4 regions of the Lysinibacillus sp. fkY74-1 genome follow, and region 2 is predicted to be linked to each of the others. Evidence: riboswitches for the same ligand, from Rfam matches in the RefSeq annotation. Region 2 holds a riboswitch; each other region holds the start of a gene.
What was found. A riboswitch is a leader RNA that binds a small molecule or an ion and turns the genes downstream of it on or off. The one in region 2 is predicted to bind thiamine pyrophosphate.
Positions count from the first base shown of each region.

Region 1: linked by a shared signal. The riboswitch ahead of thiM (hydroxyethylthiazole kinase) and the one ahead of thiC (phosphomethylpyrimidine synthase ThiC) in region 2 are both predicted to bind thiamine pyrophosphate.
Region 3: linked by a shared signal. The riboswitch ahead of thiW (energy coupling factor transporter S component ThiW) and the one ahead of thiC (phosphomethylpyrimidine synthase ThiC) in region 2 are both predicted to bind thiamine pyrophosphate.
Region 4: linked by a shared signal. The riboswitch ahead of ACE1MS_RS12000 (ABC transporter substrate-binding protein) and the one ahead of thiC (phosphomethylpyrimidine synthase ThiC) in region 2 are both predicted to bind thiamine pyrophosphate.

Region 1 is NZ_CP170173.1:3,430,861-3,436,299, reverse strand. It holds gene thiI (tRNA uracil 4-sulfurtransferase ThiI) at 1-942, shown strand, start outside; gene ACE1MS_RS16870 (alpha/beta-type small acid-soluble spore protein) at 1,095-1,313, shown strand; gene thiE (thiamine phosphate synthase) at 1,384-2,025, opposite strand; gene thiD (bifunctional hydroxymethylpyrimidine kinase/phosphomethylpyrimidine kinase) at 2,015-2,839, opposite strand; gene thiM (hydroxyethylthiazole kinase) at 2,827-3,594, opposite strand; TPP riboswitch at 3,681-3,779, opposite strand; gene mbcS (acyl-CoA synthetase MbcS) at 3,967-5,439, shown strand, end outside.
Region 2 is NZ_CP170173.1:211,629-217,067, forward strand. It holds gene ACE1MS_RS01015 (AEC family transporter) at 1-917, shown strand, start outside; TPP riboswitch at 991-1,105, shown strand; gene thiC (phosphomethylpyrimidine synthase ThiC) at 1,247-3,025, shown strand; gene ACE1MS_RS01025 (catalase) at 3,196-4,701, opposite strand; gene ACE1MS_RS01030 (response regulator transcription factor) at 5,000-5,439, opposite strand, start outside.
Region 3 is NZ_CP170173.1:829,784-835,222, reverse strand. It holds gene ACE1MS_RS03835 (ABC transporter permease) at 1-233, shown strand, start outside; gene ACE1MS_RS03830 (ABC transporter permease) at 230-1,027, shown strand; gene ACE1MS_RS03825 (ABC transporter substrate-binding protein) at 1,024-2,097, shown strand; gene ACE1MS_RS03820 (MFS transporter) at 2,596-3,792, shown strand; TPP riboswitch at 3,852-3,959, shown strand; gene thiW (energy coupling factor transporter S component ThiW) at 4,054-4,560, shown strand; gene ACE1MS_RS03810 (VWA domain-containing protein) at 4,637-5,439, opposite strand, start outside.
Region 4 is NZ_CP170173.1:2,470,064-2,475,502, reverse strand. It holds gene parE (DNA topoisomerase IV subunit B) at 1-1,457, shown strand, start outside; gene parC (DNA topoisomerase IV subunit A) at 1,454-3,892, shown strand; TPP riboswitch at 4,016-4,126, shown strand; gene ACE1MS_RS12000 (ABC transporter substrate-binding protein) at 4,282-5,277, shown strand; gene ACE1MS_RS11995 (thiamine-binding protein) at 5,279-5,439, shown strand, end outside.

The DNA.
Region 1 (5,439 bases), 1.4 Mb from region 2:
CTTGCGATTACGATAATGGAAACATTTAAAGACCAGCCATATACGTTTAAAGTGGAAGTGAAACGTACTGATAAAACCTTCCCATTAGAATCACATGCGATTCAGCGGGAAATTGGTGGATATGTTTTACCTCAATTTAACAATTTATCGGTGAAAGTGAAGCAACCAGATATCGAGTTACGTGTAGAAGTCCGTCATGATGCAACCTATATGATGGCGCAAGTCATTCCAGGTGCAGGAGGAATGCCTGTAGGATCAAATGGGAAGTCATTGTTAATGCTTTCAGGTGGTATTGATAGTCCTGTTGCAGGTTATTTAATGATGAAACGCGGAGTCCGTTTAGAAGCTATTCACTTTTTTAGTCCACCCTATACAAGCCAAAATTCATTAGAAAAAGTAAAAGTGCTTGCAAATGAGTTAACGAAATTTGGTGCTAATATTCGTTTGCACGTTATTCCTTTTACTGAAATACAAGTATTGATTAAAGAGAAAGTACCATCTAATGTATCAATGACAACAACTCGTCGTATGATGTTAAAGGTTGCTGATCAAGTACGTGAGGAAATCGGAGCTCTTGCGATTGTCACGGGAGAAAGCCTTGGACAAGTAGCGAGTCAAACACTTGAAAGCTTAACGGCTATAAATGCAGTAACGAATACGCCTATTTTACGACCATTAATTTCATCAGATAAATTAGAAATCATTGAGTTAGCTGAACAAATTGGCACCTATGAAATATCTATTCAGCCTTTCGAGGACTGCTGTACAATCTTTACGCCTGCTAGTCCTAAAACAAAGCCTAAGCTCGAAAAGGTTGAGCATTACGAAAGCTTTTCTGATTTTGATGAACTTATAGCACGTGCTGTCAAAAATCGTGAGGTCTATATTTTCCCTAAGAAAGAAGAAGAGCAACAGCAAGATAAGTTTGCTGATCTTTTATAAATCAAAAGTTCAAAAACCGTCTCAAATAGCCTATTTGAGACGTTTTTTTTTGTATAGTTCGGCATATGCCAATAGAGGTACAATTTACCTTTATTTTTTTTGTATTAAAAATCTAATAACGCACATTCTATATTCACAAGGAGGTGAGAAACATGGCTTCAAACAACAACCGCAGTTCAAACCAGCTTGCAGTACCTGGTGTACAACAAGCACTTGATCAAATGAAATACGAAATTGCACAAGAATTTGGTGTTCAATTAGGGGCTGACGCTTCAGCTCGTGCTAACGGTTCCGTTGGTGGTGAAATCACTAAACGTCTTGTACAAATGGCAGAATCTCAATTAAAGGGTATGCCAAACAACAACCAATAAATGCTAAATAAGCATTTATAAACTTAAAACCAGTGACCGTAAAAGGCACTGGTTTTAGTTTGTTTAAAGATCATCTTTTTATGCGATTTAAAGACTTAAATATGGATACTGTTTGTTCAATATCCTCACTTTCACAGAGAGCAGAGATAACAGCAACTCCATCAGCACCAGCTTGAAAAACAATATCAGCATTTATCCCATTTATGCCACCTATAGCCACGATAGGTAAGTTAGGCTGTAATTTGGAAGCCTTCTGTAAAAAATTGGTGCCACATGGTGGCTGTGCATCACTTTTAGATGTTGTGGCAAAAATAGGGCCGATACCTACATAATCAGCATGATGATCAATAGCTATTTGTAGTTCCTCCTGCGAATGTACGGAAACGCCAAGAATTCGGTTCGCCATTTTTTTCCGTGCAATGGCAATCTGTTCATCATCTTGTCCAATATGGACACCATCAGCACCAAGTCGTACTGCTAGATCCACGTCATCGTTAACAATAAACGGCACATGGTAATGTTGACATAATTGTTGACACTGGCGGGCAAATTGCTCATAAGCTAGTCCTGTTAATGCGTAAGGACCTTTTTCACGTAATTGAAACATGGTTATGCCAGCCCTCAGCGCTTTTTCGAGAACAACTAACGGCTCTTGATGGGAAACATTGCTTGTACCCATAATAAAATAAAGCTGTAAATCCTCACGTTTCAACTAACTTCACCTCGCAGGCACCATTATGCAGCCGATAAGCAAAATGATTTGTAGGGCCATGACCATTACCAATGGCTAAATCATGCATAATAGCTAATTGTATAAATTTTTTAGCTTCAATAACAGCTTTTTCAATTGTCAAACCTTGAGCAATAAAAGCAGTGAGAGCTGCTGAAAATGTACAACCTGTACCATGTGTGTTTTTCGTTGGAATACGAGGAGACTGCATGGAAAAATATTTGTCATTTTTTATAAATACATAATCAATCGCATATAACGAATTGGGGAGATGCCCACCTTTAATGATGACACAGTGAACACCTAGTTGGAAAAAGCATTGAGCGACCTCCTCCATATCAGAGAATTGATTTATTTTTCTTCCAGTAAGTGCCTCTGCTTCTGGTATATTTGGTGTCACAATTGTAGCAAGTGGTAGTAAAGAAATGCGCATGGCTTCAATAGCCTCTTGCTGCAATAAGTTTTCTCCACCTTTTGCAATCATAACTGGATCAACAATTAGTGGGATTTTTAAATCCTGTAAAATGTGTGCGATTGTCTGAATAATATCCGAGGAATAAAGCATCCCCGTTTTAATCGCAGCAATCGAAAAATCTTCTAGTAATGCATGAAATTGTTTTTCAACAAAATTAACTTCAATTGGGAAAACCCCTGTTACACCTCGTGTGTTTTGAGCAGTTAAAGCTGTAATAACTGAGGTACCGAAAACCCCTAATTCCTGGAATGTTTTTAAATCAGCCTGAATACCAGCGCCACCACCACTATCTGAGCCTGCAATTGTCGTTACAATATGCATGAAGCCTCACCCTCCTTTGAAAGACGATGAAGGGCATTTAGCAAAGCAATTTGAATATCCCCGATATCCTCTGTAAAGGCTGATGCTAGCTCAGCTGCTTTTTTGTAGTAAGTGAGGGTTTCCACTAATTGACTGTATGGATCTTCTCCTGAAGAGTATGCGGCTCCACATATAGCACTAAGTAAACAGCCTGTACCAGTGACTTCTGTCATTTGTGAATTTCCACCAGTTATCCATTGGCTCTGCACACCGTCTGTCATAAAATCATGTTCGCCTGTAACAATGACTATACAGTTGTAGCGTTGAGCCAATAATGTTGCTTCTGTTTCTATGTCAATAAATCCATCACCACTATCAACACCTTTTTGTTGCCATTCCACATTCACTAATGCCGCAAGTTCTCCCTTGTTACAGCGTATGACCGCAAATTGTATGTCTGTAAGTAATTGGTGTACGGTTTCCTTGCGATAAACTGTGGCACCTGCGCCAACTGGATCTAATATAACAGGAATACCAAGGGTATTTGCCTTTTTTCCTGCTAACAGCATCGCTTCCTTTGTTCGATCATTCAGTGTACCAATATTGATTAAAAGAGCTTCTGCAATGGCGACCATTTCTTCTACCTCATGGCTGTCATCAGCCATGACAGGAGAGGCTCCTAATGCCAATAAGCCATTTGCTTGGAAATTAGCCACAACATAATTAGTTATACAGTGTATAAGCGGTTGTTGTTGACGAATCGTTTGAAAAATCATTTTAGTCCTCCTTCATGGGTGGACGTAAGCACGCAAAAAAAGGCTCTTTTGTGTAAAAATGCACGAAAAAGAGCCTTTCATCTGAAAAAAAGATGTTCATTGCTCCCTACGTCAGTATTAACTAACAGGTTCAAAGGGTCAGGTTTTACCTTCTCAACTCTTTATGAGTCCCCCTGCAATCTTGCTTTTAGTTGACCAAAATGTACCATACTTTTCATATGTATTCAATAGCAAGTTTTCCTATCAGCAAAACGTGACTGATGCCATATAGGTAAGTATGATAGTTGTCATGACTTTACTCAAATCAAGTGTAAACCATTGAAAATTCTAAGAAAGGAGTATAATGTGTCTTATCAAAAGGGGGCATTTGCCATGAAAAGACAAGAATTAGTAGCACCAGAATGGTATAACATAACTGATGAATTTGAAAAATATGCTAAGGATTCAACTAAAAATGCATTGATAATTTATGAAGAGCATTCTGATGTACAATTTATCACCTACGCACATTTACTTGAAAGAGCGAATCAGGCGGCACATGTATTTACAAAAAATGGATTAACTAAAGGTGATGTCATTTTAGTGATGGTACCACGCTCAGTAGAAGCATACATTGTCTATATTGCTGCATTAAAAGCGGGTTTAACAATCATTCCAAGCTCTGAAATGCTAAGAACAAAAGATATTGAGTATCGTATTCATCATGCCGATGCTAAAGCAATTGTGGCCTTTGAGCCTTACATTCAGCAATTTGATCAAGTAGAAAATTTACAAGAGGTGCAGCTATTTGTTATTGGAAATGCTCATGAGCCATGGCAGCCATTGTTAGACATAATGCGAAAGCAACCAACAACTTACATAAGTTCTACACCAACAAAAAGTACAGACCATGCATTTTTAGCTTATACAAGTGGCACAACAGGAAATCCGAAAGCTGCAGTGCATACGCATAGCTGGGGCTATGCACATTTACGGACAACAGCTCCTCATTGGCTAGGAGTACAAGAAAATGATATTGTATGGGCAACCGCAGCACCAGGATGGCAAAAATGGATTTGGAGCCCGTTTCTCGCCATTTTAGGCAGTGGTGCCACTGCTTTTGTCTATAAAGGAAAGTTTGATGCGGCAACCTATTTAACATTGCTTGAAAAATTTAAAATGAATATCTTATGTTGTACACCGACTGAATATCGTTTTATGGCAGCACTTGACAATTTACAGGAGTATGATATCAGTTCAATTCGACAAGCTGTTTCAGCAGGTGAGCCCTTGAACAGTGAAGTTATAAAAAAATTCGCGGATACTTTTCATCTACAGGTGCGAGATGGTTATGGTCAAACAGAAAATACCTTACTGGTAGGGACTATGGTAGGTATGGAGGCAAGAGTTGGTTCGATGGGGAAGCCTACCCCTGGCAACACCGTTGAAATTATAGACGATTTTGGTGAGCCAGTAGCTATAGGAGAAGTAGGTGATATTGCCGTTCATCGAGAAACACCTGCACTCTTTAAAAGATATTTAAATGATCCAGAACGTACAAATTTACAATTTCGTGGTGATTGGTATATAACAGGGGATCGAGCTTATAAAGATGCGGACGGCTACTTTTGGTTTGAAGGACGCGGGGATGATGTCATTATTTCCTCAGGTTACACAATTGGACCCTTTGAAGTGGAGGATGCGTTGATGAAGCATCCGACTGTGAAAGAGGTTGCTGTCATTGCAAGCCCTGATAGAGTTCGCGGGAACATCGTTAAAGCATTTATTATCCTGCAGTATGGTGTTAATGGTGATCAAGGGCTTATTCAAACCCTTCAAAATCATGTGAAATCATTAACAGCACCT
Region 2 (5,439 bases):
GAATGATTTTTTTTCAAATTGTTGCACCTATTTTAGTATTACTTGTACTAGGGGCCATTCTACAAAAGAAATTTCGCTTTAACTTAAAAGCATTATCACAGCTAATTACATATTGCTTTATGCCAGCGGCTGTGTTTATAAATTTATATGAAACGAGTATAAAGCTGTCTGTGCTAGGGGAAGTCGGGTTGTTTATTGTACTTTTTATTGGTAGTCAAATGCTACTCAGTCACTTTTTAGCGAAAGGGCTTGGACTAGCTAAAACGGAGGCGGCTGTTTTTAAAAATAGTGTAGTACTCATTAACTCTGGAAACTATGGTATTCCGGTAGCTCAAATGATTTTTGCCTCTCAACCTATTGGTGTAGCCATCCAGGTTATACTCGTTATCTTTCAAAACATGACTACGTATACGTATGGTTTATATAATTTAATTTCGTCTACTAAATCAGGCATGACGATTCTAAAGGATTTTATAAAAATGCCTATTATTCACGCTTTAATAATTGGTGTGGCAATGAATTATTTTGATATTGGTATTCCTCCGTTTATTAAAATACCAATAGACCATGTAGCGGATGGTTTTATTGCCGTTGCATTAATCACGCTGGGCGCGCAATTGTCTCAGATGGAAATTAAAACTATGTTTAATAAAACAGTCTTCATCAGCTGCTTGACTCGATTAATTATCGGACCAGCTATTGCTTTAGTCATTATCTTTGCACTGGGATTAAATGGGGTCGTAGCACAATCATTATTTATAGCGAGTGCTTTTCCCACATCCCGCAACAGTTCAAGTCTAGCATTAGAATATGATATAGAATCGGCAACAGCTGCACAAACCGTTTTATTTTCTACCATTGTGAGTTGTATAACGGTCACGATTGTGATTTATATCGCTGATGTATTGTTTACTTAATAGAATGGCAAAAATATTTAAATGATAACTTCCATCTCTTAGCAATATCTGCTACACTAGCATCAAACTGAATAGTATTAACTAGGGGAGTCTGATGAGTCAGGCTGAGAGGGAAACGCATAGAGGTTTCTTGACCCTTTGGACCTGATCTGGCTCATACCAGCGTGGGAAAGTTAAGAAGCTATTGCCTATTACGTGCAATCAATAGACCCTTTACATTCATGGCCGGATCCAATCATTATGTTGGATTCGGCCTTTATTTATTTTCCTTTTGGGGTGAGCTAGATTCGGTCCTTACTTAAAATACATTTAAGGGAGAGAAGTAGCTCATGTCAGCGATTAGTGAAAAGAACATTATGATTATGTCTAACTTTGAAGGAAGTAAAAAGGTTTATGTGGAAGGATCACGTCCAGATATTTTAGTACCAATGCGTGAAATTACATTAAGTCCGACGACGGGTAGCTTTGGAGATGAAGAAAATGCCCCTATTCGGGTGTATGATACGAGTGGCCCGTATACTGATCCTGCATTTCATGTGGATATTACAAAGGGCTTACCGGCTTTACGAAGTACTTGGATACAAGAGCGAGGAGATGTAGAGGAATATGAAGGGCGTACCATTAAACCTGAGGATAATGGCTTCCGTCGCGCAGATGATCCACGTATCCAAGAAAATGTCTTTCCTGAATTGATGAGAATGCCTTTACGTGCAAAAAGGGGGAAAAATGTAACACAGTTGCATTATGCTAGAAAGGGAATTATTACACCTGAGATGGAGTTTGTAGCGATACGAGAAAATATGGACCCTGATTTCGTGCGTTCAGAGATTGCAGCAGGTCGAGCTATTATGCCCTCCAATATTAATCATCCGGAGGCAGAGCCGATGATTATCGGTCGTAACTTCCATGTGAAAATTAATGCGAACATTGGAAATTCAGCCGTATCATCTTCGATTGCAGAGGAAGTCGAAAAGATGACATGGGCTACACGCTGGGGTGCAGATAATATTATGGATCTATCAACTGGCAAGCATATTCATACAACGAGAGAATGGATTATTCGAAATGCCGCAGTACCTGTTGGAACAGTACCAATCTATCAGGCATTAGAAAAGGTAAATGGTGTAGCTGAAGATTTAACGTGGGAGGTATACCGTGATACGCTTATTGAACAAGCAGAGCAAGGGGTAGATTATTTCACTATTCATGCGGGTGTTCTTTTACGTTATGTTCCTCTTACAGCAAACCGGGTAACGGGCATTGTGTCTCGGGGAGGCTCCATTATGGCGCAATGGTGTTTATACCATCATCAAGAAAACTTCCTCTATACTCATTTTGAGGAAATATGTGAAATTATGAAAACTTATGATGTAGCCTTCTCATTAGGAGATGGCTTACGTCCAGGGTCAATCGCGGATGCAAACGATGAAGCGCAATTTGCGGAGCTTGAAACATTAGGTGAGTTAACCCAAATAGCATGGAAGCATGATGTTCAAGTAATGGTGGAGGGGCCAGGTCACGTTCCAATGCATTTGATTAAAGAAAATATGGACAAGCAATTAGAGGTTTGTAAGGAAGCTCCCTTCTACACATTAGGCCCATTGACAACAGATATTGCTCCAGGTTATGACCATATTACATCTGCTATTGGAGCGGCAATGATTGGTTGGTTTGGTACAGCTATGCTCTGTTATGTGACACCGAAGGAACATCTAGGATTACCTAATCGGGAGGATGTTCGAGTAGGGGTTATTACTTATAAGATTGCTGCACATGCTGCAGATTTGGCAAAAGGGCACCCAGGTGCACAACAACGCGATGATGCACTGTCAAAAGCGCGCTTTGAGTTCCGCTGGCGCGACCAATTTAACCTTTCTCTTGATCCAGAACGTGCAGTAGAATATCACGATGAAACATTGCCAGCAGAGGGGGCCAAAACTGCACATTTTTGCTCAATGTGCGGTCCTAAATTTTGTAGCATGAGAATTTCACAGGATATTCGTAATTATGCTAAAGAAAAGGATTTAAATACAACTGAGGCCATCCATGAAGGTATGAGGGAGAAGTCAGTGGAGTTTAAAAAGGCAGGTAGTCAAATCTATCTATAATAATAAAAGGCTTGTGTTAATTTACTAGACACAAGCCTTTTTTATGTTGCTTCCATGTTGCAAATTGAGGTAAGCAGTTGGAGGCTAGACGAAGACAAAAAAGCTCCATGTGATGATTAAATTCACATGGAGTAAAAATTGGATTTGGATATCAATAATTAAATGGAATATTAAACGTTTGTTGGTTGTTTTACGTATGGGTTTGTAAGATCCATACCTTCTAATGAAAGACCCATTGCTTTTGCAACACCGTCACCATATGCTGGATCAGCTAAATAGCAGTGTAGGATGTGACGTCGTTTGATGAACTCCTCGACAGAAGCCATATCATTAGCCGTATTTTCAAATAGACGTTGTTGTTCTTCCGCAGTCATTAGGCGGAAAAGTTTACCTGGCTGCTCGAAGTAATTATTATCGTCTTCACGGAAATCATGAATTCCTGCATGACCATCAATGCGTAACTCTGGCTCTTTATGGTCTAAATTATGCTCCCATTCACCATAGCTATTTGGTTCATAGCCTAGTGTTGAACCAAGGTTGCCATCAAAACGCATAGCACCATCACGGTGGAAAGTGCGGAATGGACATTTTGGTGCGTTAACAGGAAGCATATAGTGGTTTACTCCTAAACGGTAGCGTGCTGCATCCGCATAGGCAAAGATACGACCTTGTAACATTTTATCTGGTGAGAAGCTAATACCAGGAACGATGTTAGATGGTGCAAATGCAGCTTGTTCCACTTCTGCAAAGTAGTTGTCCGGGTTTTTATTTAACTCAAACTCACCTACAGGAATTAATGGGAAGTCTTTTTTATACCATACTTTTGTTAAGTCGAATGGGTTGTATGGTAGCTCACGTGCTTGCTCCTCTGTCATAACCTGAATATACATTTTCCATTTAGGGAAATCGCCTTTTTCAATGGCTTCATATAAATCACGTTGTGAAGATTCACGATCTTGACCGATTACCTCAGTTGCTTCAGCACCTGTTAAATTTTTAATGCCTTGTTCTGTACGGAAGTGGAATTTAACCCAAACTCGCTCATTATCAGCATTGATAAAGCTATAAGTGTGGGAACCAAATCCGTGCATATTACGGTAACCAGTTGGAATACCACGGTCAGACATTACAATCGTTACTTGGTGAAGTGCCTCTGGTAATAGAGTCCAGAAATCCCAGTTAGAATTAGCGTTTTTCATATTTGTACGTGGATCACGTTTTACCACGTGGTTTAAATCTGTAAAGTGTAGTGGATCACGGAAGAAAAATACTGGTGTATTGTTTCCTACTAGATCCCAGTTGCCTTCTTCTGTATAGAACTTAAGGGCAAAGCCACGGATATCGCGCTCAGCATCTGCTGCACCACGCTCACCAGCAACTGTGGAGAATCGTGCGAACATTTCAGTTTTTTTGCCCACCTCTGAGAAGATTTTAGCTTTTGTATATTGAGTTATATCGTGCGTTACAGTAAAAGTACCAAATGCACCTGAACCTTTGGCGTGCATACGACGTTCAGGGATTACTTCACGATTGAAGTTGGCTAATTTTTCAACTAGCCATACATCTTGAAGTAAAAGAGGGCCACGTGGACCTGCTGACATAGAGTCATGGTTACTTACTACTGGAGCACCACCTGCTGTTGTAAAACGACGGCTACGATCATTTGCGTTTGTCATATTAGTTACCTCCTGAAAATAATGTAAGTCGAACTCTTCGTCTATAACTATAACAAATATAAAATAGAATTGCTAGTACATTATAATAATTATTGTTAAAGAATTTTTATAGTGAGATACAAAGTATAAATATATGCATCGGAGAGGCTGTATATGCTTAATTTTTGTGTAAAATTTGTTGTTTAATAAACTAGATTTAAACAGTATTTGTACTGTAAATGAAAAGAAGTATAAAGTTAAACACCCATAATAAAATCCTTGATTGAAAATGAAAACAACTAATTGAAAATATTCTTGATTAGTTTTTTCGATATCGATGAGGGGTCATACCGATTTGTTGTTTAAATATTTTAATGAAATAATTCGGGTCATCAAAACCGTTTAAATGAGCAATCTCACTAATTGCAAAATCAGTTTCTAGTAGCATCTTAAGGGCGTTTTGAATTCTAACTTGCTGTATATAGCGCTTAAATGGCAAGCCTTGTTTTTTTGAAAAAATCGTACTTAAATAATTGGGGCTGATGCCAAGCTTACGCGCGACAAAGGGGAGAGACAAGGAACTCTCTTTAAATTGCTGATCAATAATTTCTAAAGCTAACTCAACATAATCGGCTCTTTTCTCCATGCGAGCTTCACGTGCAAGTTCAATTAATCTCTGAGTGAATGAAATAATGCCATTGAGAATCGTATAAAAAATAGGATGCTCAATAATTAAATGAAATAGCTGACGGTAGTTTT
Region 3 (5,439 bases), 620 kb from region 2:
ATGGTGTTAAATCAGGTATTCAGGTTGTCTTTATCCCTGCTCTATCACTTTTCATGATTACTCGCTTAATTGCAGGAAATCGTGTTATCACGCTTGGTACAGCGATTGAGCAGCAATTCCTTGTGACACAAAATTGGGGGATGGGTTCAACTATTGCCGTGTTCTTAATTTTATTTATGGTCATCATTATGCTTGTTACGGGACAAAAAGATAAAGGAGGTCGCGTACGATGAACAAACTCTCTGCATCAGCCAAAGTCTATTTAACGATTGTTTTTGTCGTTCTGTATGCACCCATTTTCTATTTAATCTTTTATTCGTTCAATAGTGGTGGCTCCATGAATAACTTTGAGTCCTTTACTTTAGAGCATTATCAGGCTGTTTTTGAAGATTCAAGGCTACTTGTTATTTTAATCAATACTGTTATCGTAGCATTACTATCTGCTTTAATTTCTACTATTATTGGAACATTAGGAGCAATTGGTATTGTCACTGTCAAAGATTCAAAAATGCGTAATACATTATTGTCCCTAAACAATGTTTTAATTGTCAGTCCAGATGTCATCATTGGGGCAAGCTTTTTAATTCTATTTACAATGGTTGGCATTAAATTAGGCTTTGCTTCAGTATTATTAGCACACGTAGCGTTTAGTGTACCGATTGTAGTGTTAATGGTTTTACCTAAATTGTTAGAAATGAATAAATCACTAATTGATGCAGCGTTAGATTTAGGAGCAACCAAAAAGGATGTTATGATGCGTGTCATTTTACCGTATATTCAGCCAGGTATTTTTGCAGGCTTCTTCCTAGCTCTTACGTATTCATTAGATGATTTTGCTGTGACATTTTTCGTAACCGGCAATGGCTTCAGTACATTATCGGTAGAAATCTACTCGATGGCTCGCGCAGGAATATCTCTCACAGTTAACGCTATTTCTGGATTAGTATTCTTTGTAACCGTTATCGTTGTGGTTGGTTATTACTTCATTACAAGTCGTACAAGCAAAAGAACGGAGGGACAACAATGAAGTCATTAATTCAAGCGACCATCGCTATCCTTGTTGTTTCTGCCCTTTTATTCTATGCTGCTGACGCCTTAAGTGCAGGTGGCGGTAAAAGTGGAAAAGACACTTTAACCATTTTTAACTGGGGAGAGTATATTGACCCTGATCTATTGAAGGAATTTGAAAAAGAAACAGGTATTCATGTCATCTATGAAACATTTGACTCTAATGAAGCTATGATGACAAAAATACAGCAAGGTGGTACAGCTTACGATATTGCTGTTCCTTCTGAGTATATGATTGAAAAAATGAAGGAAGATAATTTATTGATTCCTTTAGACAAAGCAAAAATACCGAATTTAAAAAATATCGACCCTTACTTTTTAGACTTACCATTCGATGATAACAATCAATATTCAGTTCCTTACTTTTGGGGAACAGTAGGGATTGTCTATAATCCAAAACTAGTTGGAAATTTAGATTTCTCTTCTTGGGACGATTTATGGGATCCTTCATTAAAAAGAAAAGTATTTTTAGTAGACGGTGCCCGTGAAGTGATTGGGATGGGGTTAAATAGTCTTGGACACTCCTTGAATTCATTGGATAACAATGAACTACGGGAAGCAACTGACAAATTGATTACACTTGCGCCCAACGTAAAAGCGATCATTGGGGATGAAATTACACCATTAATGATTAATAATGAAGCAACAGTAGCCCTCACTTGGTCTGGTCAGGCAGCAGACATGATGTTTGAAAATGAAGAGTTGGACTTTGCTGTTCCTGAAGAGGGCTCCAATCTATGGTTCGATAATATGGTTATTCCCAAAACATCGAAAAATATTGATGGTGCACATGCCTTCATCAATTTTATGCTAAGTGCAGAATCCGGTGCTCAAAATGCCGATTATGTTGGCTATTCAACGCCAAATATTGCTGCGATGGACTTAATGGACCCAGAAGTAGTTTCAGATGAACGCTACTACCCATCTGAGGACCAACGTGATACCTTAGAGGTATACAAAAACTTAGGTCCAGATTACTTAGGAAAATATAATGAACTGTTTTTAGAATTTAAAATGAGTATTCGATAATTTATAAGAGCGAATTGGTCTACAAACCAATTCGCCTTTTTTATTTAAGCATTCATTTGTATCGCTATATTTAGAAAGAAATTCTACTAGTAACCAGTTGTCGATCATACAATCCCACTTCGTCTAGGTATCATCAATTTTTTCAAGATGCCAGCAATCTTTAGTTTTTCTTTATCCATAAAAAGACCTTGAATCTACGTCGTACGACACCTGCGCATTATAACTTCATCTTTAACTTTCATCTACACGGTTATAGGTAAGCTTTCTCATGGCAAACGCAATTATTTATTTTCACTAGTTTTTTACTCTCCCTACTTCAAGTCTCTAGAAAAAGCAATTCTCTCTCCTCACTCCACACCCCGAATTTTTATGAGATAAAAGCTTTTCTGGAAAATCATTCTACATATCGAACCAGTTACAGCAATCTCAACTATTAGCCAGCCATAATTCTTTATGATAGACTGTACTATATTTGATTACAAAAAGGGGGGCTTGTCGATGACCCAGCAGAAGTCCAATAAGGCGGCTTTGTATATTTTAATGTTTAACATGTTTATCGCAATGGGGAGTATTGGAATTATTATTCCTGTAATGCCTGAATATTTAAGAATATTTGGAGCAGCAGGACAAGTTCTAGGCATGCTTATTGCAACGTTCGCCTTAGCACAATTCGTATTTTCTCCAATTGCTGGGAATCTTTCGGACCAGTATGGGCGGAAAAATTTAATTATTTTCGGTCTTATACTAACAGGACTTGCACAAATCGGTTTTGGCCTTTCTACAGATGTATGGATGCTCTTTTTAGCACGTTTTTTAGGTGGCCTTGGCTCTGCATTTGTAGCACCTCCTATTATGGCTTTTGTAGCAGACGTGACAACTTATGAAGAACGCGGAAAAGGAATGAGTTTGTTAGGAGCTGCTATGTCTTTCGGCTTTATGATTGGCCCTGGAATTGGTGGTTTCCTTGCAAAGGTTAGCTTACATTTTCCATTTTTCATGGCGGGAGCTGCCGCCATTTTAGCGGCTATTTTATCTTACTTTTTATTACCATCTACAAAGCCAAATACTGCGCAAAATAGACAAAAGCAAGATAATCTGGTAAAACAGATGGCTCGCTCTGTACATATGCCTTATTTTGTTATGTTAATTATTATGATGGTATTCTCATTTGGGATTGCTAACTTCCAAACGACCTTATCACTATTTGTGACAGAGAAATTTAATTACTCACCTGGCGATATTGCCATCATTTTAGTTGTTGGTGGTGCGTTTGGGGTAATTGTACAAATGTTTATTATTACGCCACTCTTTAAACGGTTTGGTGAAATGAAAGTAGTTTTGGTCAATTTATTTATTGCGGCCGTTGCTATTTTCTTAATATTATTTGTTTCTGGTTTTGCACTAATATTAGTTGTTGCAACCATCTTCTCTACGGCGACAACGTTGATTCGTCCAGCTGTTAATACTCTCATATCAAAACTTGCAGAAAAAGAGCAAGGATTCGCAGCCGGCTTGAATAATGCCTATATGAGTCTAGGAAATATGATTGGACCCGCTTTGGCTGGTTTTTTATTTGACTGGAATATGAACAGTCCTTATATTTTTGGTGCCATTATCTTATTAGCTTGCTTCTTCCTTGCCCTGATTTGGACATTGAAAAAGGCGCCTCAGCTTATGCATCCAGATTCACATTAATAGGTAACTCTTATTGACTATTTATTGAAGTATGTTACACTTCTAAAAAATAGAAAAATACTTACCACTAGGGGAGTCTTCTAAAGGCTGAGACGTATATGGTTATATACGGACCCTTCGAACCTGATCTAGTTCATACTAGCGGAGGGAAGTGGCGCTTCTTGCTATTTTCAGTGTATAAGCAAGGCCGCTTCCTGTCGTTTGAAGGAAGCGGCTTTTTTCATTTTCCTAGTGGCTAAAATGAAAAGGAGTACACCTAACATGTCTATTAGAAAATTAACAATTATGGCTTTATTAGTAGCGATTGCTATTGCAGGTTCTACTTTTATCTCCATTCCAACTGGGATTGCTCGTGCTTATCCGGTGCAGCACGCTATTAACGTAATAGGAGCCATTATACTTGGACCCGTATCTACAGTTGTAGTTGCCTTTGTTACGGCCATTATTCGAATCCTTACAGGGACAGGCTCTCTTTTAGCCATTCCTGGTAGTATTATTGGTGCATTATGCGCAGGGCTTGCCTATAAATATAGCGGTAAAATTTGGTTTGCTGGTTTGGGTGAAGTGATTGGCACTGGTCTTCTAGCATCACTTGTAGCAGTGCCCTATGCAAAGGTACTAATGGGAACTTCCGTAGCAGCCTTGTTTTTTATGCCTGCCTTTTTAATATCAAGTACAATTGGAGCAATTTTAGGCATTTTAGTAGCTAGCAGTTTGCGAAAAACGGTGCTAGTAAGATATTTTAATCCTACTCTCTTTATTAAATAGTGTCGTAGCAGGATTTCTTTTTCCATGAATGTACAAAAAGCAGTGCGAAATTCGCACTGCTTTCATCTAAACTAAATTATTGGCGTTTTTTCATACCCTTTAATAGTTGTGCTACATTCGTGTCTTCTGCTTGTACAGGGAGATCCTCTACCAGTTGCTCCTTTTTCTTCGACTTCGTTAGGAAATTCCAGCCAAAGCGCCTTATTGTTATATCAATAAAGAATAAGAGCATACCTGCAAGGAGAAGCCATGTGGCAATGTTTTGACGATCCGCCCCTTGCTTTGTAAAGTCACGGAACACTTCTTGTGGTTCTTTTAAAACAGCACCACCTGTTTGTTCGGTTATTTCTTCTATTAATTTATCATTAACAGGAAGAAGTTCATATTCAGCGCTGTAAGGAACACTTAATCCCGCCTGATAAATCGTTTCCTTTTCATCAGCGATACGGAAGAAGATTAACCCCGGCTCAGCTTGTACCACAGCTCGCACCTGAGAGGCTGATATAGTTTCAAGCTGTGTGTCTAGCTCTTCACCCGCTTCATTAACAGCCACAATATCTAAAAATGCTGCTTCATTTGTAGGGTCTGTAATCATAAAGGATCCATCTGATTCTACTCTTACATCGTAGGCAACGTCATTATAACTTGGGAGCATTTGCGAAATAAGCGTTTGCCAAAATGTGCCCCAGTCCTGCCATCTTGCCCAGTCTCCTGACCACTTTCCTGTTGAATCAGAAGTAAATGCGAATGTTTTGCCAAGACCGTATTGCCATTGTGCTAATACTGGATCTTCCTTTTCGCTTTCAGCCACGACGGTAGCACCCTGCTTTGCGGTTGTTCCAATATAAGCATTCATTTGTGGAACGCCATTGGCAAATA
Region 4 (5,439 bases), 2.3 Mb from region 2:
TACCTGATGAAACAATCTTCTCTGTCACAAAATTTAATTATGATACTTTAGCAGAACGTTTACGTGAGTCGGCTTTTTTATTAAAGGGCTTAAAAATTGAATTAATCGATGAGCGCGAGGAAGGCAAAAATGATGTGTTCTTTTATGAGAACGGCATTGAAGCTTTCGTTGCGTATTTGAATGAAGAGAAGGATGTTCTTCATCCTGTGAAATATGTTGAGGGTATTCAAGACGATATTGAAGTAGAGTTTGCCTTCCAATATAATGATGGTTATTCTGAAACGATTTTATCGTTTGTCAATAATGTACGTACACGAGATGGCGGTACACATGAAACAGGTGCAAAAGCAGCCTTGACGCGTGTCTTTAATGAATACGCAAGAAAAATTGGCTTATTAAAGGACAAGGACAAAAACTTAGAAGGAACGGATATTCGAGAGGGCTTAGCGGCTATCGTATCTGTTCGTATTCCAGAGCACTTATTACAATTTGAAGGACAAACAAAGGGCAAGCTTGGTACGAGTGAGGCTCGTTCAGCGGTAGATAGTGTGGTGTCTGAGCAAATTTTATATGTGCTAGAGGAAAATGCTGAATTGTCAGCGTCTCTTGTGCGTAAAGCGATTCGTGCGCAGCAAGTGCGTGAGGCGGCTCGTAAAGCCCGTGAGGATGCACGAAATGGTAAGAAAAACAAAAAGGGTAGTACGATTCTGTCTGGGAAATTAACGCCTGCACAGTCACGTAATGCGGCGAAAAATGAATTATATTTAGTCGAGGGTGATTCAGCGGGTGGTTCTGCAAAACAAGGTCGTGATCGAACATTCCAGGCGATATTACCACTGCGTGGGAAAGTTATTAACACAGAAAAAGCCAAGCTACAAGATATTATGAAAAACGAAGAAATTTCAACGATTATTCATGCGATCGGTGCAGGTGTAGGTACAGATTTTGCTGTGGAGGATTCAGCCTACAATAAGGTAGTCATTATGACCGATGCTGATACGGATGGTGCGCATATTCAAGTATTGCTACTAACGTTTTTCTATCGTTATATGCGTCCACTCATCGAGGCTGGAAAAGTCTTTATTGCGTTACCACCACTTTATAAGGTTTCGAAAGGAACTGGCAAAAAAGAAGTGATTGAATATGCTTGGACAGAAAACGATTTACAAAAGGCCATCAAACAAGTTGGAAAGGGTTACATATTACAGCGCTATAAAGGTCTTGGAGAGATGAATGCTGACCAGCTATGGGATACAACAATGAACCCTGACACACGGACATTAATTCGTGTCACTATCGAGGATGGTGCACGTGCAGAGAGACGTGTCACGACGTTAATGGGCGATAAAGTAGAGCCACGTCGTAAATGGATCGAAGCCAATGTAGACTTCGGTATGGAGGATGATGCTAACATTTTAGAAAATGAATTCATCCAACAAGAGGAGGGCCAAGCATGAGTAGTACAGAAAAGTTTCAAGATTTACCTTTAGAAGAAGTAATGGGTGACCGTTTTGGTCGCTATAGTAAATATATTATTCAAGACCGCGCGTTGCCAGATGCACGTGACGGTCTTAAACCAGTACAGCGTCGTATTTTATATGCAATGTTTACGGAAGGTAATACACATGAGAAACCGTTTCGTAAATCGGCTAAGACAGTCGGAAATGTAATCGGTAATTACCATCCGCACGGAGATAGCTCAGTCTATGAGGCGATGGTTCGTATGAGTCAGGATTGGAAAGCTCGCCATATGCTTATAGAAATGCATGGGAATAACGGTTCGGTTGATGGAGATCCACCAGCAGCCATGCGTTATACGGAGGCAAGACTTTCTGCAATTGCTGGTGAAATGTTACGAGATATTGGGAAGAAAACGGTTGAATTCGTGCCAAACTTCGATGACCAGGATATGGAACCAACTGTTTTACCAGCTCGTTTCCCTAATTTATTAGTAAACGGCTCTACAGGGATATCTGCGGGTTATGCAACAGATATTCCACCGCATGCATTAGATGAAGTGCTGGATGCTGTTTTGATGCGCTTAGACAAGCCTACTGTGACAGTGGATGAATTGATGACAGTTATCAAGGGTCCTGATTTCCCTACAGGCGGAATTATTCAAGGTGTAGACGGCATTAAAAAGGCATATGAAACAGGGCGCGGTAAAATTATTGTCCGTGCACAAGCTGTGGTCGAACCTATCAAGGGCGGAAAAGAGCAAATTGTCGTTACCGAATTACCATACGATGTGAATAAAGCGAATCTTGTGAAAAAAATTGATGAGCAACGTGTAGATAAACGCCTTGAAGGGATTGCTGAAATTCGTGATGAATCAGATCGTACAGGGTTACGTGTCGTTATCGAGCTGAAAAAGGATGTTCCTGGACAGGGGATTCTACAGTACCTATTTAAAACAACAGATTTACAAGTAGCTTACAATTTTAATATGATTGCCATTCATAATCGTCGTCCAACGATGATGACATTACCATTATTGCTGGATTCCTATATTACTCACCAAAAAGAAGTGGTCACAAATCGTTCTATATATGATTTACAAAAGGCAAAGGATCGCTCCCATATCGTGGATGGCTTAATTAAAGCCCTATCTATTCTAGACGAGGTTATTGCTACGATTCGTTCATCTAACGATAAGAAGGACGCCAAGCTCAATTTACAGGCGAAGTTCGATTTTACTGAGGTACAGGCAGAGGCGATTGTGAGCCTGCAATTATATCGTTTAACGAATACCGATATTACAGAACTCCGTCAAGAACAGGATGACTTAAACAAATTGATTGCCAAGCTAGAAGGAATTTTACAAAGCGAGGCCAAGCTTGTACGCGTCATTAAACAAGAATTGCTAGATATTAAAAAACGTTTCACAGAGCCACGTCGCTCGAAAATTGAACAAGAAATAGAAGAAATTAAAATTACATTAGATGTCCTTGTTCCAAGTGAAGAGGTTGTAGTGACTGTCACGAAAGATGGCTATATTAAACGTACATCTACACGATCCCATGCCGCCTCCAACGGTCAAGATTTTGCGATGAAAGATTCCGATTACTTATTGTATGAAGCAAACTTAAATACACAACATCATCTATTGTTATTTACAAATAGAGGGAATTATATTTATCAGCCTGTTCATGAATTACCTGATATTCGCTGGAAGGACCTTGGACAGCATATTTCAAGTATTGTGCCAACAAGTGAAGATGAGTCGATTATTGCAGTCTATGGCTTTGAAACATTTGAACAGCCAAATATGTATATTTTAACTGCTACGAAAGATGGCCAAATTAAACGTTCGCCATTAGCAGATTATGCTGTGACGCGTTATTCGAAGCCAATTAAAACAATGAATGTTAAAGCGGGCGATGCAATGATTTATGCATCGTTTATAACTGATGATGCGGAACTGCTCTTAACAACTGATACGGCCTATGCCATTCGTTTCCCTATTGAAGAACTACCAGTTACTGGAGTGAAAACGGGCGGTGTTAAAGGTATTACGCTAAAAGATGGAGAAGCTTTAGTCGGGGTCAATGTCCTACAGCCAGATGAAACACAATATGTCGTTATTGTGACACAACGAGGGGCTGTAAAGAAAATGAATGTCGCAGAGGTAGAAATAGCAAGTCGTGCCAAGCGTGGACTTAAAGTCCTTACAGAATTAAAAGCAAATCCTCATCGAATTGTCGCTGTTATTCAAGCAACAGACGATGAGCAGGTTGTGATTGAAACTGAAAAAGGCATACAAGAGGTTATCGATGTCCATGCATTGACGCGCGCTGATCGCCATTCTAATGGTTCATTTAAAGTGGACATTGCAACAGATGGAGCCATCTCACATGTTTTAACGGCCAAAAAAGAACAAAAAACAAGCTAACATCATGCCCAGTCTCTATAAGTAGAGCTGGGCTATTTGTTTATAGTGGCACAACTATCCAAAATTAGCATCTTGTCATTTAAGATCAACTATGGGTATAATAAACATCGAAAAGTTCATAGCGAAAGAATGTAGGGGGGCTAGTTATGGCTAGCTGAGATTGTGTCCGATAGACACTGACCCTTTGAACCTGATTTGGCTCGTACCAGCGTAGGGAACATCTATTCAAAAAAGCAAATGTTTTGGAGATTGATTGCAATACGTCTGGGAGGAATCCTAGGCGTTTTTTTATTTTCTAAGCAATATCTTACCAACCGTATAATACGCTTTCTTCTGGTGACAACATTCATTCATGAACACTTTCATATTACAAACTGGGAGGACCTAGCATGAAAAAATGGTTATTTATCCTATTAGCTACTCTATTGACGTTAGTAGGCTGTAGCGACAAGGAGGACAAGCAGTCTGCTGATACAAAGAAAAAGGTATCAGTGGTACTCGATTGGACACCGAATACGAATCATACAGGATTGTATGTTGCGAAAAAGCTCGGTTATTTTGAAGAAGTAGGCTTAGATGTTGATATTATAATGCCAGGAGAGGCAGGAGCCGATCAGCTCGTAGCTTCTGGTAAGGCAGAATTTGGCGTGAGTTATCAGGAGGGCATTACACAGGCTCGTGTTCAGGATGTGCCACTTGTCTCGATAGCGGCCATCATCCAGCATAATACATCTGGATTTGCTTCTGTAGCGTCAAAGGGTATTACCTCTCCAAAGGACTTTGAAGGAAAAACATATGGGGGCTGGGGAGCACCTCTCGAACAAGCGGTATTACAATCATTAATGCAAAAAGAAAACGCTGATATTAATAAATTAGACATTGTCAATGCGGGAGATTTAGATTTCTTTACGATGATGAAAAAGGACATCGACTTTGCTTGGATTTATTATGCATGGACAGGTATTGAGGCAGAGCTTCGTGGGGAAAAAATTAATATGCTGTATTTAACGGACTATAGTGATCAGTTAGATTACTATACACCTGTTTTAGCAACCAATGAAAAAATGATTCAAAACAATCCAGACAGCGTCAAAGCTTTTGTTGCGGCTGCATCGAAGGGCTATGAATATGCCATCGAGCATCCGAATGAAGCGGCTGATATTTTACTAGAAGCGGCACCAGACTTAGATAAGGAGTTAGTGCATAAAAGTCAAGAGTGGTTGGCTGATAAGTATCAGGATGACGCTAATCAATGGGGGGAGCAAAAGCTTTCTGTGTGGGAAAACTATGCTAAATGGATGTCGAGTAACAAAGTGTTAGAGGGCGAATTTGATGCTAAACAGGCGTTTACGAATGAGTTCCTACCGAAAAAGGAGGCCAATTAACATGGCAAATTCATTAATCAGTGTCCAAATCATTCCGAAGACAGAGAAATACGAGGATGTCATTCCTTATGTGGATGCGGCCATTGCGGTTATTGATGCATCTGGTGTGAACTACGAGGTTCATCCCCTTGAAACAACAATGGAAGGTGAGCTTACAACGCT